One region of the Lactococcus taiwanensis genome, then DNA from elsewhere that is predicted to be linked to it. Evidence: predicted binding sites of a transcription regulator. Region 1 holds the regulator's gene; the other holds the start of a gene.
The links. The regulator Rex, encoded in region 1, represses fermentation and respiration genes when NADH is low (regulators of the CRP and FNR family bind a similar motif). The targets are predictions, from matches to a motif close to TTGTGAANTANTTCACAA.
Positions count from the first base shown of each region.

Region 2: adhE (bifunctional acetaldehyde-CoA/alcohol dehydrogenase) is a predicted target of Rex. The motif match lies at 1,899-1,916, and genes of this name have one in related genera.

Region 1 is NZ_CP070872.1:1,062,622-1,066,048, reverse strand. Features, by position in the region: gene JW886_RS05290 (ABC-F family ATP-binding cassette domain-containing protein) at 1-504, opposite strand, end outside; gene JW886_RS05285 (Spx/MgsR family RNA polymerase-binding regulatory protein) at 675-1,067, opposite strand; gene JW886_RS05280 (redox-sensing transcriptional repressor Rex) at 1,290-1,946, shown strand; gene JW886_RS09860 (hypothetical protein) at 2,001-2,648, opposite strand; gene JW886_RS05270 (CHAP domain-containing protein) at 2,783-3,427, opposite strand, start outside.
Region 2 is NZ_CP070872.1:90,351-93,777, forward strand. Features, by position in the region: gene rpsB (30S ribosomal protein S2) at 1-211, opposite strand, end outside; gene JW886_RS00485 (lactonase family protein) at 758-1,783, shown strand; gene adhE (bifunctional acetaldehyde-CoA/alcohol dehydrogenase) at 2,000-3,427, shown strand, end outside.

The sequences.
Region 1 (3,427 bases):
TTTTTGCCCCCCTGATAAACTTGAAATTTCTCTTTCCCACATTGCTTCATCAAAACGAAACCCATTTAAGACAGACTTAATTTCAGATTCATAAGTAAATCCATTTTTCATCCGAAATTCTTCTGATAAAGCATCGTAACGTTTCATCAAAGCTGTCAATTCCTCCCCAGCAAGTTCTCCCATTTGCAATTCCATCTGACGCAATTGCTTCTCCATCTGGCGAAGCAAATCAAAAACAGAAAGCATTTCGGCAAATATTGTCCGTGAGGAATTCAACCCGGTATCTTGAGCTAAGTAATTCATACTTAAATCTTTTGTTTTGGAAATCGTTCCACGACTGGCCTCTTCAACTCCAGCGATGATTTTAAGTAAAGTTGACTTACCAGCTCCATTTCGCCCAACTAAAGCAATTCTGGAGTGATCCTGGAGGCTAAAATTGATATTTTCAAATAAGGTGTCACCGCCGAAAGTCCGTGCAATTCCATTTCCTTGCAATAGTATCATTGTTTGTATCTTCCTTTTTATAACTGATCGAAGTTTCTTCAAAGCAGGTATATTATAACTGCTCCAAAGAAAGCATATGAACTGATTATAACATTTAACAAAGTCTTTTTGTAGTTTTTAAGAAAAGAGAAAAGTGTTCACTGAGCGAGTTGAACACTTTTCTTTAAAAATTATGCTAAAATTAAACGTTGTTTCAACTCCACCTTACGAACTTCCGTTGGTACAAAGGCACGAATCCCTTCCTCATTGAAACCCACTAACAAACGATTATCATCAAAGATAAGTGGACGTTTCAAAAGGCGAGGATTTTTCTGTATTAATCGGATAGCTTCTTCTAAGCTCAAACTTTCAAACTCTTGTTCCAAATTTAGATAGGTTTTTCCGCGTACAGCAATAATATCTTCCAAGCCATTCTCTGTTAAAGATAAGATTTTGATCAAGTCTTCTTTACTCATAACTGTAGAAGACAAATTTATTTCCATAAATTCTAGTTGACGTTTTCGAAGCCATTTTCTAGCTTTTCTGCAGGACGAACAGGAACCACTGAGATAAACTTTAATCATAATTTTCTCCTCATCTTTTTTTCATATTTCTATTCTAACATGAAAGACAAATTAAAGAAAGCGTTTTATGAGATTTCTTTAAAATTATATTTAGTTTTACATCTAAACTTCTGAAAAAAATTGAAAAAAACAATTTAGTTGAGTTTTTCACAAACTTTTGGTAAAATAATCACAAAACATATTATAAAATAAATAAAGTAATTATAAATTCGAGGTATCAACATGAACGAAAATAAAGTAAGTAAGAACTTACCCAAAGCAACTGCAAAGCGTTTGCCCCAATACTACCGTCTCTTCAAAAGCTTAGTTGACGAAAATATTTCTCGTACTAATTCACAACTGATTTCCGAAAAAATCGGCGTCGATGCTGCAACAATTCGACGTGATTTTTCTCTTTTTGGGGAACTGGGCCGTCGGGGTTACGGCTATGAAACTCAAACTCTACGCGATTTTTTCGGCGAACTACTCGGACAAGATCAGGAAACGCCCATTGCTTTAATTGGTGTCGGTAACCTTGGTCGAGCCCTTCTCCACTACCACTTCCAAGAACGGAATAAAATGAGAATCACTCAAGCTTACGATATTGCTGGGAATCCTTTAGTCGGAACACAAACCGACGATGGAATTCCCATTTATAATATTTCTGATCTAGAAAAAAATGTCAAAAAATCTGAAATAAAAACTGCCATTCTCTCCGTTCGAAAAGAAAATGCTCAAGAAGTTGTCGATGACTTAATCAAAGCAGGAATCAAAGGAATCTTAAACTTTGCACCAATTCGTCTTCACGTTCCATCAGACGTTGTTGTTCAATCTATCGATTTAACTAAAGAGCTCCAAACCCTCCTTTTCTTTATGGGAAATAATGAAAAAAATGAATAAGAAAACAGCTAAATCTAGCTGTTTTTTTTTGATGCTATTTTATAGCTTACCTTATTATTTAATCACTATCTCAGATATAATTTGGGAAGCTTGCTTATCAAATGAGGTAGGAATTTCAATCAATTGCGTACTATCCAATAATTTTTGTGACTCTTGTTTAACCCAAACCGGATCTTGAAGGTACCTCACGTCCTGGTAATGATTGGGATCTTTATAAAAATTAATCGTACCATTATGATTTGAACTATAGGTTACAGTACTAGTTCCAGCCATCGTATGATCATAACTAAAGGATAATGTTACCGTATCACGAGGTACAACTACAGAACCTGAAAAAGGAAAAACGGGGTGGTTGGTGCCGTTTTTAGTGACTTCAATAGAAACTGGTCGATGCTGGATCTTATAATAATTTAGCAATGTTTCCGTCACTCGTGCGTATTCAATTTGTTCAGAGCTATATCCTGATAAAGGAAAAGTACTACTTTTGGAGATATTTCCTGTACTGCTCTTCTCAGTTTGACTACCTGCCGTAGCATTATTTCTAGAACTTGATGTGCTTTTTGAACGAGAAAGAGATTTTTGAGTTGATGAACTGGTTACAGAATGTTTTTGAGTTTTTTCATCACTATTTTTTGTACTTGAGCAAGCACTAAGTGTAATTATACCCAGAAATGTTACCGACAAAAGTATCTTTTTTTTCATAATATAATTCTCCTAATAATACCCTTTGAAGTTAACATTAAAAATTGATAAAGTCAAATTTATTTTAATTGTTCACTATCAATTTTTTACATTAGAAAGAAAAAGAATACCTTATTTGTCAAAATCTGAACAAATCATTTTCCAATAATATATTTTAATTGTCCAGCTTCTTTTTTACTTAGGACTTGGTAGTCATATAATGTTTTATAACCTGTTCCAGACTGAGAGATGAGGATAGACCCATCAGAATGTATCTGTTCCACAAAAGCTACATGTCCATAACTAGCATCTGCCCCCAGCTGCCCCGCTTTAAAACTTACTGCACTATGAAGTTGTGGTGTGCTAGTTACCGTGTAACCCGGTTGGTTCTGCCAGTCTTTTCCATTGCCCATATATAATCCATAGTTAATACCAAATTCCTTGGCACGATTATAGACCCACCATGTGCATTGTTTATATGCATAACTTTGTGTGGAGTAATTATTGGTATTTATTGCGCGATCAATAGACCAGCCTTGCGGTAGTGTAGGAAGCGGATCAGAAGGCATCGTTTTCCAAGCAATTGCACCATATTTCCAACCATTTTTAAGGAGGTTATTTTGTTCATAAACATTTGTGGTATAGTTGTGACTACCTGACTGTGCATTCGGATTATAAGCAACATATAAGTTGACGCTCCCCCCCGAATAGAAAACAGGTTTGGCATTGTTATCCCATCGCCAACCAGCTTTGATTAAACTCTTAGCCTCATAATTACTCATAGTATAGTAATGATTCCC
Region 2 (3,427 bases), 970 kb from region 1:
CAACAAAGAGTACTACTGCACCTTCTTGTGAAGCATTTTTTACATAGTTGTAAGCATCGTCAACAAGTTTTACAGTTTTTTGAAGGTCGATAACGTGGATACCATTACGTTCTGTGAAGATGTATGGTTTCATTTTTGGATTCCAACGACGCGTTTGGTGACCAAAGTGTACACCAGCTTCGAGGAGTTGTTTCATTGAAATAACTGACATGAGTATGTCTCCTTTTAAAATAGTTTTTCCTCTTTTACCTATCATCCGCCGCCGCAATACTTGCGTACACTACGACTTTGTCCAGATAAAATGCGAGATGGTTACTACCGTAAAATTTTCTACACATAGCAACTTTTTAATTATACACTGTTTCGGCTTCATTTGCAAGCATATTTTTACTGACAAAACTATCAATCAACTTTCTTTTCTTCAAGCTGGGCGTTACTTAGCTAAGTATCTTGTTTAGTTTAATGAATAGCATCGCTTCTGAGAATATTTTGGCAATTCAAGATCGTAGCTTTATCAAAAAGTAGTCTCCTGCAGACATTGTCCACAAGTGGTCTTAAGGTTCTCTCGCTTCCTGATGTTTAGCTTTTGACAGGTCGAATTTCCCGTCACTTATCAACGTAATCCTTTTCTTACACGATAACATTTACTGACAGCACCATCAGTAAATTTTTTCTAAGAAAAAATTAATATTTTTCACTGTAACCGCTTTTTTGTGATAAAATAGAATATATAATATAATAGATTAAGGAGAAAAACATGAAAGAAAAAATCCTCTTAGGCGGTTATACAAAACGCAAATCTACAGGTGTTTATAGTGTCCTTTTAGATAAAAAGAAAGCTGAATTATCAAATTTAAGCGAAGTGGCAGCAGTGCAAAATCCCACTTATATCACATTAGATACAGCGGGACACCTCTATACTTGTGCCGCTGATGGTAACGGTGGCGGTGTAGCAGCTTTTGATTTTGATGGTGATGTGGCCACTCCTTTAGGTAACGTGACCTCAACTGGCGCTCCCCTTTGTTATGTAGCTGTTGATGAGAAACGCCAGCTGGTTTACGGTGCGAATTACCACCTTGGCGAAATTCGTGTTTATAAAATTCAAGGCGATGGCACCCTCAAATTAACAGATACAGTCAAACATACTGGTTCTGGACCACGTCCTGAACAAAGTAGTGCACATGTCCATTACGCCGATCTGACACCTGATGGCAGACTAGTTACTTGTGATTTAGGTACAGATGAAGTCACAGTCTATGATGTACTTGGCGAAGGAAAATTGAATATTGTAACAATCTACCGTGCCGAAAAAGGAATGGGTGCTCGCCACTTAACTTTCCATCCAAACGGAAAAGTTGCTTATTTGGTTGGAGAGTTGAACTCTACTATCGAAGTCTTGAGTTACAATGAAGAACGCGGTCGATTTGCACGTTTACAGACTATTTCTACTCTTCCAGAGAACTATCATCAACATAATGGGGTAGCAGCTATCCGCATTAGTAAAGATGGTAAATTCTTGTATGTTTCAAATCGCGGACATAACTCTATCGCCCTTTATAAGGTCAGCCCTTTGGGAACAAAACTGACTTCTGAGGGTTGGGTGGAGACAGAGGGAGACTTCCCACGGGATTTTAATCTTAACCAAACAGAAGATTTCCTGATTGTTGCACACCAAAACTCTGATAACCTCAGCCTGTTTTCAAGAGACAAAGAAACAGGGCGCTTAACACTTGAACAAAAAGATTTCTACGCTCCAGAAATGACTTGTGTGCTTCCAGTATAACAGGTGATTCGGAATGGATTCATTTATATATAAAGAATGCCAACCCATTTCTGGGTTGGCGTTTTTTTATAAAAGAGCCTCTACCACAAAGTTCTAGAGCGATGTATTCTATAAATTGTAAAAGTTTTCACAAAATATTTGACAAGTTTTCAGAAGTTTGTTAAAATATTCACGTAAAGATAAGTGAATTATATCACAAAGGAGAAATCTAGAAATATGGCAACTAAAAAAGCTGCTCCAGCTGTTAAGAAAGTCCTGACTGCGGAAGAAAAAGCCGCAAAATTCCAAGAAGCTGTCGCTTATACTGATAATTTAGTCAAAAAAGCACATGAAGCTGTTCTTAAATTTGAAGGTTATACACAAACTCAAGTTGATACAATCGTTGCTGCTATGGCACTTGCTGCAAGTAAGCATTCTCTTGAACTCGCTCACGAAGCCGTCAATGAAACTGGTCGTGGAGTTGTTGAAGACAAAGATACAAAAAATCACTTCGCCTCTGAATCTGTTTATAACGCCATCAAAAACGACAAAACTGTTGGCGTGATTGCTGAAAATAAAGTCGCTGGCTCGGTCGAAATCGCAAGCCCACTCGGTGTCCTTGCTGGTATCGTACCAACAACTAACCCAACATCGACAGCCATTTTCAAATCACTCTTGACCGCAAAAACACGTAATGCGATTGTCTTTGCCTTCCATCCACAAGCGCAAAAATGTTCTTCGCATGCAGCAAAAATTGTTTACGATGCGGCCGTTGAAGCTGGCGCACCTGAAAACTTTATCCAATGGATTGAAGTACCAAGTCTTGATATGACAACGGCGCTGATTCAAAATCGTGGGATTGCAACAATCCTCGCAACAGGGGGGCCTGGTATGGTCAATGCCGCCCTCAAATCTGGTAATCCTTCACTTGGTGTGGGTGCCGGTAATGGTGCAGTTTACGTTGATGCTACGGCAAATATTGAACGTGCCGTTGAAGATTTATTGCTTTCAAAACGTTTTGATAACGGAATGATTTGCGCTACTGAAAATTCAGCGGTTATTGACGCTTCTATCTATGATGAATTTGTTGCTAAAATGCAAGCACAAGGTGCTTACATGGTGCCTAAAGAAGACTATAAAGCCATCGAAAGCTTTGTATTCGTGGAACGCGCTGGCGAAGGCTTTGGTGTTACAGGCCCTGTAGCTGGTCGCTCTGGTCAATGGATTGCTGAGCAAGCTGGCGTAAACGTCCCTAAAGACAAAGATGTTCTCTTGTTTGAACTTGACAAGAAAAACATTGGCGAAGCGCTCTCTTCTGAAAAACTTTCTCCATTGCTTTCACTCTACAAAGCAGAAACACGTGAAGAAGGAATCGAGATTGTACGTAGCTTACTTGCTTATCAAGGTGCTGGTCACAATGCTGCAATTCAAATCGGTGCGATGGATGATCCATTCGTTAAAGAATATGGCGAAAAAGTCGAAGCTTCTCGTATCCTCGTCAACCAACCTGACTCAATCGGTGGTGTCGGCGATATCTATACAGATGCAATGCGTCCATCACTTACACTTGGAACTGGTTCATGGGGGAAAAATTCACTTTCACACAATTTGAGTACATACGATCTATTGAATGTTAAAACAGTGGCTAAACGTCGTAATCGCCCA